Linked DNA regions of Aquitalea magnusonii. The protein of the gene in region 1 interacts with the protein of each later gene in a pairwise test. Links are inferred from orthologs where the notes say so. Each region holds a gene or a part of one and is shown on either strand. Other genes may lie near its edges.

Region 1 (8,568 bases):
TTGCAGCAGATGTGCATGCACCTGCGGTGCGCCGGTTTGCGGCATGGCATCTGCCTGCCGGGTAAGTGAGCGCCCCAGCGGCAACATCAGCAAGGCACAGCCGGCCAGTACCAGCAGGGAGGGCAGCCAGCCCATGCCGTCGATCAGCGAGCGCTCGATCGGCACCATGGCAAACTGACCGAAGGAGCCGGCCGCTGCGGTCAGTCCCATGGCGCGCGAACGATAGGCAGCGGGCACGGTACGGCCCAGCACGCCAAAAATCACGCTATAGGTGGTGCCGGACAAGGCCAGCCCCAGCAAGACGCCGGCTGACAGCGAAAACAGCACCGGCGTGGCCGATACCGTCATCAGCAGCAGGCCCAAGGCATACAGCAGGCCCCCGCCCAGCAGCACCTTGCCCGGACCATGCCGGTCGGCCAGGGCTCCGGCAAAGGGCTGCGCCAGGCCCCAGATCAGGTTCTGCATGCCCAGCGCAAAGGCGAAGCTTTCGCGGGTCCAGCCAAAGGCGCTGGTCATGGGCGGCATGAAAAAGCCGAAGCCATGGCGAATGCCCATGGCCAGTGACACGATGAGGCCGCCCGCAAGCAGCAAGCGTTGAATGGAGCGGTCCATGGCATGATTTCCGATATTGTTATGGTCATCCATCATAAAACCGCTGCGCACAAGAAAAAACCCGTGTTGGCCACGGGTTTTTGCACACAGTGTCGTGTTGGCAGAACAATCTGCCTGCATTGCTCAGCCTCAGCCGTTCTGGCGGGCGAAGTCCTGCATGAAGCTGGCCAGTGCCTTCACCCCTTCAATCGGCATGGCGTTGTAAATGGAGGCACGCATGCCGCCAACCACGCGGTGACCCTTGAGCTGGATCAGCCCGTTCTTGCGTGCTTCCATCATGAAGCTCTCTTCCAGTGCCTCGTCCTTCAGGCGGAACACCACATTCATGCGCGAACGGAAGGGTTCATCGATATGGGTGGTGTAGAAGCCTTCGCTGGCCTGGATGGTGTGATACAGCAGACCGGCTTTTTCCGCATTGCGGCTTGCCATGCCCTTTACCCCGCCCTGCTGCTTCAGCCACTTGAACACCAGGCCGGCGATATAGATGGGATAGGTGGCCGGGGTGTTGTACATGGAGTCGGCGTCGGCATGGACCTGATAGTTGAGCATGGTGGGCAGGTCGGCACGGGCGCGGCCCAGCAGGTCTTCACGCACCAGTAGCACTACCAGACCGGACGGGCCGATATTCTTTTGCGCGCCAGCATAGATCAGGCCGAACTTGCTGACATCCACTTCGCGCGACAGGAAGTCGGAGGACATGTCACATACCAGCGGCACGCCCTGCTCGGACGGCACGAAGGGGAACTGCAAACCGCCGATGGTTTCGTTCGAGGTGTAGTGCAGATAGGCGGCGTTGGGGTCGCGCTGCCAGGTTTCCTCTGCCGGCACATAGGCAAAGTTGCGGTCTTCGCTACTGGCCACCACGTTGACATTGCAATAACGACGCGCTTCCTTGATGGCCAGCTTGGACCAGTGACCGGTATTGACGATATCGACCGACTGTTTGTCGCCCAGCAGATTCAGCGGCACCATGGAAAACTGCATGGAGGCACCGCCTTGCAGGAACAGCACCTTGTAACCGGCCGGCACATGCATCAGCTCGCGCAGGTCCTGCTCGGCATCATGGATGATTTCCATGAATTCCTTGCCGCGATGGCTCATTTCCATCACGCACATGCCGGAGCCGTGCCAGTCCAGCATTTCACTTTGGGCTTGTGCCAGAACGTCGTGGGGCAAAACTGCCGGTCCGGCGGAAAAGTTATACACCTTGGCCATGTCTGTCCTCAGTCATTGCTTCAAACTTGCGGCATGACCAGATCAGGCCATGCCTGTGTGTCACTGCGTCAGCAGGAAATGGGCCCGTGCCACAGCCACCGGCTTGCGGCGGTCTTCTTGCCAGGCCTCTATCAATACATGTGCCACGCGCTTGCCCTGCTTGGTGATCTCGCAGCGGGCAAACAGGGTTTGCGGTCGACCTGAACGCAGGTAGTCCAGCGAAAAATCGACAATCTTGGGTGCTGCCAGCGATTCGCGATGCCAGATCAGGTGCAGCAGCGCCGCATTTTCCAGAAACCCGCCAATCAGCCCGCCGTGCAGTGCCGGCAGAACGGTGTTGCCGACATTGCGCTCGACAAACGGTAGCTGGAACAGCAACTCGCCCGCTTCGTCTTCCCGCATTTCCACGCCCATCAGCCGGGCATAGGGAATGGCGTCGATCAGGGCGGTGAAGTCCTTGGCATCGCGCAGTGTGGCCAGTTTTTCCATGAAATCGCTCATGGTTTTGGCTCCTGCAACATCGAGGCGCGACTGGATTCACGCATGAAAGTGGCTACACCATGGGCGATGGGATCGGCGGGGTCATCGTGATAGCACACGGCGCGGGTGAAGGCGATCTGGCTGGCCAGGCGGTAACACTCCGCACGGCAGTGAATGGCCTTGCCCGGTGTGGCTGCCGTCAGGTAGTCGATGCGCAGGTCCAGCGTGGCAATGGTTTCAAAATCCGGCAGGCAGGCGGTGACCGAAACGGCGCTGGTGGTATCCACCAGCGAGGTGATCACCCCGCCGTGAATGGTGCCGCTGGCGGGGTTGCCCACCAGGTCTTCCCGCCACTCCACCTTGAGCACCGGGCGGCGACCCTCGGTGCCCAGATACTGGAAACCAAGGGTGGCACAGTGCGGGAGGGAGACGAAGAGCTTGCTCATCGTCTCCAGCACCTGCGGATTGGCAGGGCTTGCCGTCATGCCTCGGCATCCCCTGCGCTGGCGGCGTCGGCTGCCGGTGCGGCGACATCTTCACCGTTGGCTGCATCGCCATCGACAACTTCGACTTCCTCGTCGGATTCGCCTTCTGCCACCTTTTCCAGGCCGATCAGCTTCTCGCCCTCGTCCAGGTTGATCAGGCGCACGCCCTGTGCCGAACGGCCGGTTTCACGCACTTCAGATACCTTGGTGCGAATCAGCACGCCGCCGGTGGTGATCAGCATCACGTCGTCGCTGTCTTCCACCAGGCTGGCGGCCACCAGTTTGAGGCCGGTCTTGTCGGTCAGGTCCATCGCAATCACGCCCTGGGTGCCACGGCTGGTATGACGAAATTCGCCGGTGCGGGTGCGCTTGCCATAGCCGCCATCGCTGGCGGTCAGCACTTGCTGCTCTTCCGAATTGGTGACCAGCAGGGAAATCACCTGCTGGCCTTCACCCAGCATCATGCCGCGCACGCCACCGGCGGTACGGCCCATGGCACGCACGTCGGTTTCGCTGAAGCGCACGGCCTTGCCGGCGTCGGAGAACAGCATGATCTGGTCGTTGCCGGAAGTCAGGGCGACGCCGATCAGGTTGTCACCTTCGTCCAGACGCACGGCGATGATGCCGGCGGTACGCGGACGGGAGAAGGCTTCCAGCGGGGTTTTCTTCACCGTGCCGTTGGCGGTACACATGAAGATAAACGGACCCTTGGCCTTGAGGGCGGCGGCTTCATCATCTTCGTTTTCGTCGCACACGGCTTCGGCATCGGTGAAGGCCTTGATCGGCAGCAGTGCGTTGATCTTCTCGCCATCGGCCAGCGGCAGCACATTCACCATCGGCTTGCCGCGGCTGTTGCGACCGCCCTGCGGCAGATCATAAACCTTGATCCAGTAGCAGCGGCCCTTGCTGGAGAAGCACAGCACGTAGTCGTGGGTATTGGCCACAAACAGGGTGTCGATGAAATCGTCATCCTTGGTGGCCGCAGCCTGCTTGCCACGACCGCCACGGCGCTGCGAGCGGTAATCGTCGATCGGCTGGGTCTTGATATAGCCGGTATGGGAGATGGTCACCACCATGTCTTGCGGGGTGATCAGGTCCTCGATATTGATGTCGCCGCCAAACGGTTCGATTTCCGAACGACGGCCATCGCCGAACTGGGTCTTGATGGCAGAGAGTTCGTCGCCGATGATCTGGTTGATGCGTTCCGGACGTTCCAGAATGTCGATCAGGTCCAGGATGATGGCCATGATGTCGCGGTATTCGCCGACAATCTTGTCCTGCTCCAGGCCGGTCAGGCGTTGCAGACGCATTTCCAGGATGGCCTGGGCTTGCGCGTCGGACAGGCGGTAGCCGTCCGGGTGCAGGCCGAATTCGGCATCCAGCCCGTCCGGGCGCGCCTTGCTCTGGTCCACGCGGGACAGCATCTCTTCCACCAGCTCCGAGCGCCAGGCACGCGCCATCAGCGCCACCTTGGCAGCCGGCGGGGTTTCCGAGGCCTTGATCAGCGCAATGATGTCGTCGACATTGGACAGCGCAACGGCCAGGCCTTCCAGGATGTGGCCACGTTCGCGCGCCTTGCGCAGTTCGTAGATGGTGCGGCGGGTGACGACTTCGCGGCGGTGACGCAGGAATTCGTCGATGATCTGCTTCAGGTTCAACAGGCGCGGCTGGCCATCGACCAGGGCCACCATATTGATGCCGAAGCTGTCTTGCAGTTGGGTGAGCTTGAACAGGTGGTTGAGCACCACTTCCGGCATTTCGCCGCGCTTGAGCTCGATCACCACGCGCATGCCGGACTTGTCCGACTCGTCGCGCAGGTCGGAAATGCCTTCGATCTGCTTGTCACGCACCAGTTCGGCAATGCGCTCCAGCAGGCGCGACTTGTTCACCTGATACGGAATCTCGTCGACGATGATGGCCTGACGATCACCCTTGCCGATGTCTTCAAAGTGGGTGCGGGCGCGCATGATGACGCGGCCGCGACCGGTACGGTAGCCCTCTTTCACCCCGGCGGTGCCGTAGATGATGCCTGCCGTCGGGAAGTCCGGTGCCGGAATGATGTCGATCAGATCGTCGATGGTCATTTCCGGGTTGGCCAGCAGCGCCAGACAGCCATCCACCACTTCGGTGAGGTTGTGCGGCGGGATGTTGGTGGCCATGCCCACGGCAATGCCGGAGGAGCCGTTGATCAGCAGGTTGGGAATCTTGGCCGGCAGGATCAGCGGTTCGTGTTCGGAGCCGTCGTAGTTCGGCCCGAAGTCCACGGTTTCCTTGTCGATATCCGCCAGCAGTTCGTGCGCAATGCGCGCCATGCGGATTTCGGTGTAACGCATGGCGGCGGCGCTGTCGCCATCCACCGAGCCGAAGTTGCCCTGGCCATCCACCAGCGGGTAGCGCAGGCTGAAGTCCTGCGCCATGCGCACGATGGTGTCGTAAACCGCCGAGTCACCGTGCGGGTGGTATTTACCAATGACATCGCCCACGATACGCGCGGATTTCTTGTATGCACGGTTCCAGTCGTTGGAAAGTTCGTGCATGGCAAACAGCACGCGACGATGTACCGGTTTGAGGCCATCACGCACATCGGGAAGCGCACGGCCCACGATCACGCTCATGGCGTAGTCGAGGTAGGAGCGGCGCATTTCCTCTTCGAGGCTGATTGGGATCGTTTCCTTGGCGAAAAGCTGATCTGTCATGGGTAAATGGCTATCTTTTCAGGAATCAAAAATAAGCTCCGATTCTACCACGTCCACCCCGTCAGCGCATGCCTAGTCGCGGCGTGGCCGTCATGCGCGGCACGCGCCCTGCCCATCCCGGCTGGCACTGCCTGCTGCGTCAGATACTTAGCACGCCTTGGCGCACCGCAAAGGCAGGCTTGACGCCGCTGCCAAACAGCCCGGCCACGCTGCTTGCTGTGCAGTTTTCATGCAAAACGGGTAGCCCGCTGGCGCAAGCAAGCCAGACGGCTGCGCACTGCCGCCTTACCAAGGCATAAGCACGGTGCAGCAAGCCCATGACTGTCCGGCCCGCCAAAGCGCAGCACCGGCTGTTATTTGGCACAAACCCGGCCTGGTCGGTGGCTAAAACCGGCACCCGGCTATATTCCAGGGCAATATTTGCATGGCTGATCGCGGAAAAATGTTCTTTACTGGATTTAGGTGCAGTGGACAGACATAACAACTATCGGCGGAGCAGCAGCCATGCAATTTCTTGACAACATCAGCCTGACTAAAAAATTTATCGTCAACTTCATGCTCAGCGGCGGCGTGCTGATTGCCGCCATCCTGTTCTGTATCTGGCAGATCAAGTCAGTTGGCGGTGAAACCCGCCAGATCGCTGAAGACTGGTTGCCATCAGTGCAATCGGTCGGCGAGATCAGCCAGTTGCGCTTGCGCTACCGGGTGCGCAGCCTGGAATACATGCTGCCCAACACCCCGGCCGAGCGCAGCAAGATGGAAAGCTCGATGGCGGACCTGGACAGTAAATTGCAAGACGCTTTCAAACGTTATGAATCCCAGATCAGCCTGGATGAGGAAAAAATCGCCTACCAGCAAGCACAGGTTGCCGCCGCCGCTTATCGTGACACCGTGAGCAAGGCAATTGCCTTGATCAAGGCTGGCAAGGAGGACGAGGCCCAGGCCTTGCGCAAGGGCGAATGGGTGAAAAAAGCCAATGCCCTGCGCGACCTGACCGATTCTCTGATCAAGCTGAATGCCGAGGGCGCGCGCAAGGCCGCCGAGCGTGCCGACCGCAGCGTGAAGGCTGGCGTGGCCGGTGGTACCGTGGCACTGATTGCCGGGGTAATCCTGTCGCTGGCGGTATCGCTGATTGTGGCCCGGCGCATTGCTGGCCGGCTGGACAATACCGTGGACGCCGCGCGGCGTATTGCCAACGGTGACTTGCGCGGCACCCTGCCACCGGCAAGCCAGGATGAGGTGGGAAAGCTGATTATCGCCATGGGCCATATGCAGTCGGCACTGCGGGAAGCCATGCAGGACTCGCGCCGCAATGCCGAAGTCCTGCTGGAGTCATCCCGCCAGCTCAACCGCTCGGTACAGCAGATGGAGCAGTCAGCCAGCCTGCAAAGCCAGGCTGCCTCCGCCATTGCTGCCAATACCGAACAACTGACAGTGTCGATCAATCACGTGGCTGACGGCACCGCCGAGGCCGCCAGCCTGAGCGCATCGTCCGATCAGCAAGCTGCCAACGGCCTGGAGTCGCTGCGCTCACTGGTGGGTCAGATCAATGACATCTCGCTGGTGGTTGGCACTGCAGCCGAACGGATTGCCCGCCTGCAAACCGAATCAGCGCAGATTTCCTCCATCGTGGCGGTGATCAAGGACATTGCCGACCAGACCAATCTGCTGGCGCTCAATGCCGCCATCGAGGCGGCCCGCGCTGGTGAACAGGGTCGCGGCTTTGCCGTGGTGGCCGACGAGGTGCGCAAACTGTCGGAGCGCACCGCGCAGTCCACCAATGAAATCGTCAAGATGGTGGCCTCCATCCAGCAATCCACCGTGGATGTGGTCAACGGTGTCGATCAAGGGGTGGAACTGGTGGCAGCCAGTGTCAGCAATGCCAATGCAGCCGGCGATACCGTATCCACCCTGCGCGACAGCGCCAAACATGTCGCCGGGATTGTCGATCAACTGAATACCGCGCTGCGCGAGCAAGCCTCTGCGGCCACCGAGGTGGCACAAAAAATCGAAACCATCGTGCAGCATGCCGAAGAAGCCAGCGCTACCGCCCACAATACCGCGCAGTCGGCGGATGCCGTTGAGCGCATTGCCGTGGACATGGAAAAACTGGTGTCGCGCTTCCAGGTATAAGCTGACGCAAACACGGCCACGCAATGCGTGGCCGTGTTGCATGCCGGCGCGATGCGCCGGCTGTTTTACTGCTCCTTGAACATCTGCTTGATGCCACGCAGCGCCTGCCGGATGCGCGCTTCATTCTCGATCAGCGCAAAGCGTACGTATTCGTCACCCTGGTCACCAAAACCGATGCCGGGCGATACGCATACCTTGGCCTTTTCCAGCATCAGGCGGGCAAACTCCAGCGAACCCAGTTCGCGCCACTGTTCCGGAATACGCGCCCAGATATACATGGAAGCCTTGGGGCATTCCACTTCCCAGCCAATCTCGTTCAATCCCTTTACCAGCACGTCGCGGCGCTGCTGGTATTTGGCGGCGATGTCACGCACGCATTGCTGATCGCCTTCCAGCGCGGCAATGGCGGCCACTTGCAGCGGGGTGAAGGTGCCGTAATCGTGATAGCTCTTCATCCGTGCCAGCGCAGCCACCAGGTCCGGGTTGCCCACCATGAAACCGATGCGCCAGCCCGCCATATTGTAGCTCTTGCTGAGGGTGAAGAACTCGACGGCGATATCCTTGGCGCCCGGCACCTGCATGATGGACGGTGCTTTCCAGCCATCAAACACGATGTCGGCATAGGCCAGGTCATGCACCACGAAAATGTCGTGCTTCTTGGCCAGTGCAATCACTTTTTCGAAGAAATCCAGCTCCACGCACTGCGCAGTGGGATTCGACGGAAAGCCCAGCACCATCATCTTGGGCTTGGGATAGCTGCCACGGATGGCCTTTTCCAGCTCGGCAAAAAAGTCGATGCCGGGCACCAGCGGCACCGAACGGATCTGCGCCCCGGCAATCACCGCGCCGTAAATGTGGATGGGATAACTGGGGTCCGGCACCAGCACAGTATCGCCGCCATCCAGCGTGGCCAGCATCAGGTGGGCCAGGCCCTCCTTGGAACCGAT
Region 2 (3,797 bases), 2.5 Mb from region 1 along the record:
CAAAATGTCCATCCTGTGTACCAACAGCGAACAGGAAGAAGCGGAAGAAGAACTGGAAATTGCCTATCAGGGTGGTGAACTGGAAATCGGCTTCAACATCAACTATCTGCTGGACGTGCTGACCAACCTGCCAGCCGATACCCTGCAGATGGCGTTTGGCGATGCCAACCGCAGTACGCTGGTGACCATTCCCGACTACAGCAACTTCAAGTACATCGTGATGCCGATGCGCATCTAGGGAGTAGTGAGTTGGAAATAGGGAGTCGGGCTTGACCACTCCCTCGGCAGGTCTTGAATTTGACTTTATTACAGCAGGCAGCGTGATGACGCAGTGGCTTACTCCCCACTCCCGACTCACTACTCCCGCTGTTCAGGAATAAGCATGAGCGAACAGGAATACGGCGCGGATAGCATTAAAGTCCTCAAGGGTCTGGATGCGGTACGCAAACGCCCCGGCATGTACATTGGCGATACCTCGGACGGCACCGGTCTGCACCACATGGTGTTTGAAGTGCTGGACAACGCCATTGACGAAGCCCTGGCCGGCCATGCCGACACCATCAAGGTCATCATCAACCCCGACAACTCCATCACCGTATCGGACAACGGCCGGGGCATCCCCACCGACATCCACCCGGAAGAAGGACGCTCGGCGGCCGAAGTGATCATGACCATCCTGCACGCCGGCGGCAAATTCGACAGCAACAGCTACAAGATTTCCGGCGGCCTGCACGGCGTAGGTGTATCCGTAGTAAATGCACTGTCCGACTGGCTGAAGCTGAAGATCTGGCGTGACGGCAAGGTACACGAAATGGAATTCCGCCGCGGCGACGCCGTGGCCCCGCTTACCGTTACCGGCCACAGCAACCACCGCGGCACCGAAGTCACCTTCCGCGCCAGCGAAGAAACCTTTGGCGTGGTGGAATACCACTTCGACATCCTGGCCAAGCGCATCCGCGAACTGTCCTTCCTCAACCAAGGCGTAGGCATCAACCTGCTGGACAAGCGCACCGGCAAGGAAGAAAACTTCGCCTTCTCCGGCGGCGTGGCCGGCTTTGTGGAATACATGAACCGCAACAAAACCGTGCTGCACCCCAAAGTGTTCCACGGCATGGGCGAAAAAGACGGCATGAGCGTGGAAGTGGCCATGCAATGGAACGACTCCTACCAGGAAAGCGTCCAGTGCTTCACCAACAACATCCCGCAACGTGACGGCGGCACCCACATGACCGCCCTGCGCCAGGTGATGACCCGCACGCTCAACCAGTACATCGAAGAACACGAAGTGGCCAAAAAGGCCAAGGTGGACACCACCGGCGACGACATGCGCGAAGGCCTTACCTGCGTGCTGTCCGTCAAGCTGCCCGACCCCAAGTTCTCCAGCCAGACCAAGGACAAACTGGTATCCGGCGAAATCGGCCCGGTAGTCAACGAAGTGATCAGCGAAGCGCTGAAAACCTACCTGCTGGAAAACCCCAACGACGCCAAAACCATCTGCGGCAAGATTGTGGACGCCGCCCGCGCCCGCGAAGCCGCGCGCAAAGCCCGCGAAATCACCCGCCGCAAAGGCGTGATGGACGGCCTGGGCCTGCCCGGCAAACTGGCCGACTGCCAGGAAAAAGACCCCAAGCTGTGCGAACTGTACCTGGTGGAGGGTGACTCTGCCGGCGGCTCCGCCAAACAAGGCCGCGACCGCAAATTCCAGGCCATCCTGCCCTTGAAGGGCAAGATTCTTAACGTAGAACGCGCCCGCTTCGACAAAATGCTGCAAAGCCAGGAAGTGGCCACCCTGATTACCGCCATGGGCTGCGGCATTGGCAAGGACGAATACAACCCGGACAAACTGCGCTACCACCGCATCATCATCATGACCGATGCCGACGTGGACGGCGCCCACATCCGCACCCTGCTGCTCACCTTCTTCTACCGCCAGATGCACGAACTGGTGGAACGCGGCCACATCTACATTGCCCAGCCGCCGCTGTACAAGGCCAAGCACGGCAAGCAAGAGCGCTACCTGAAGGACGACTACGAGCTGAACCAGTACCTGCTGCAACTGGCACTGGAAAAAGCCGAACTCATCCCCGCCACCGACGCCCCGGCCCTGGCCGGCGACACCCTGGCCGAAGTAGCCCGCCAGTTCCTGGTGGCCCGCGCCGTCATCGAACGCGAAAGCCGCGTCATCGACCCGCTGGTACTGGAAGCCATGCTCAAATCCGGCCGCCTGTCGCTGGAAACCGAGCACGCCGCCCAGGACAGCCTGGCCCGCCTCACCGCCCTGGTGCCGGCTGACGCCATCGTGCTGGAACTGCTGCACGACGAAAAAAACGACGGCCACCTGATCAAAATCACCCGCAAACTACACGGCAACGTGCTGGTAACGGTGCTGGACCAGGACTTCCTGGAAACCGGCGACTACGCCGAACTGGCCAAAACCGGCGACCTGCTCAGCGGCCTGCTGCGCGAAGGTGCCAGCGTACGCCGCGGCGAAACGGTGAAACCGATCAGCGAATTTGGCCAGGCACTGGACTGGCTGCTGGCCGAAGTGAAAAAGGGCATGAACATCCAGCGCTACAAAGGCCTGGGCGAGATGAACCCGGAACAACTGTGGGAAACCACCATGGACCCCAACGTGCGCCGCCTGTTGAAGGTACGCATTGAAGACGTGATGGGCGCGGACGACGTGTTCACCACCCTGATGGGCGACGAAGTGGAACCCCGCCGCGCCTTTATCGAAGGCAATGCCCTGATTGCGCGGAATATTGATGTGTAAGGGGTAGTGTAGATAGACTCATAAGCTGAGAAAAAGAGGCCCATAAATTGAGAAATTTATGGGCCTCTTTTTTTGGATTGTTACTGCTAATGAGTCAATGCCGTCTTGTAACGGTGCCTTAGTATGGGTTCAGGCAACTTACGACCCATTGCAGCCATTAGATTTTGGTGTGGCATGCCGACCGCTTTGAGGTGCGCGCAGTCATGGATAGCAGATAAGGAAGGTGTAGGTTCAATTCCGGCATGCGGTAGATTGTGTGGTCTGTCCCGCTCTTCGTGGACAGCGGGACAGACCAGTGGGCAACTATACAGACCCCGCTAGGACAAAGTTCTTGAAAGCATGCGTTTGAGTTGCAATACTGTGTGTCACAGTAAAGTTCTGTTTTATTTGTTCATTGGCATCAATAATTAAGTGAGAAAAGACTATTAATGATGAAAGTTTATGAATTTTCCAATCCGACTGAAAGGAATGGCTACTGCCTTTTTGATGATGAACTGGAAAGAAATCCACTCGTATTTTTTCATGCCACTCCCAAAAAAAATATTGAATCAATAATAAATAACGGATTTAAGTTTGGGCCAACTCTTCAGTCTATTTCATATGCCAATAGAAGTTCAAGCTGCTTAGCCCATCGCGGGAGAAGTGTTGCTGAAGATTATGCAGTCTTTGTTGTTGAGTTTGCATCATTGGATAACATTAAGATAAATCCGTCTGATATTCATGTATATCGTGAAGACATTCAGCCCATTATCAAGGGGTATTGTATTGTTCCAAAGGAATACATTTTCAGTTAATTACGAGAGACCCTTCAAACTAATATCCATTTTCCCTAGATGGTTAGGAGCCCTCTGCCAATACTTCGGTGGCAATAAGTTAAGGCTATAAACATCAAAATACAATATGCAAAAATACTACCCGCCCGAGCATAAAAAAAGAGAATTCCATTGCATTCATTGTGGAGTTTTTTCATCACAGCATTGGCGTGAATTTTATTTTCACTCCGCCCATGGAAGCTACTCTACCC

The links.
Region 2: the proteins of gyrA (region 1) and gyrB interact in binary tests that used the Escherichia coli proteins (3 or more experiments, as listed by UniProt). The link is inferred for Aquitalea magnusonii from one-to-one orthologs.

Annotation. Positions count from the first base shown.
Region 1 is NZ_AP018823.1:1,904,322-1,912,889, forward strand. What follows is about bases 2,589-5,877. They hold gyrA (DNA gyrase subunit A), read right to left. Parts: upstream 5,489-5,877; coding sequence 2,789-5,488; downstream 2,589-2,788. Other genes in these bases: DLM_RS09180 (PaaI family thioesterase), read right to left, coding at 2,589-2,792. Outside these bases: DLM_RS09165 (MFS transporter), read right to left, coding at 1-612; serC (3-phosphoserine/phosphohydroxythreonine transaminase), read right to left, coding at 742-1,827; DLM_RS09175 (PaaI family thioesterase), read right to left, coding at 1,888-2,328; more of DLM_RS09180, read right to left, coding at 2,325-2,588; DLM_RS09195 (methyl-accepting chemotaxis protein), read left to right, coding at 5,993-7,621; alaC (alanine transaminase), read right to left, coding at 7,687-8,568. UniProt on the Escherichia coli protein: A type II topoisomerase that negatively supercoils closed circular double-stranded (ds) DNA in an ATP-dependent manner to maintain chromosomes in an underwound state.
Region 2 is NZ_AP018823.1:4,383,014-4,386,810, reverse strand. The notes cover bases 1-3,077. They hold gyrB (DNA topoisomerase (ATP-hydrolyzing) subunit B), read left to right. Parts: upstream 1-382; coding sequence 383-2,773; downstream 2,774-3,077. Other genes in these bases: dnaN (DNA polymerase III subunit beta), read left to right, coding at 1-238. In the rest of the region: DLM_RS23225 (hypothetical protein), read left to right, coding at 3,202-3,567; DLM_RS20560 (DUF4145 domain-containing protein), read left to right, coding at 3,674-3,797. UniProt on the Escherichia coli protein: DNA gyrase negatively supercoils closed circular double-stranded DNA in an ATP-dependent manner to maintain chromosomes in an underwound state.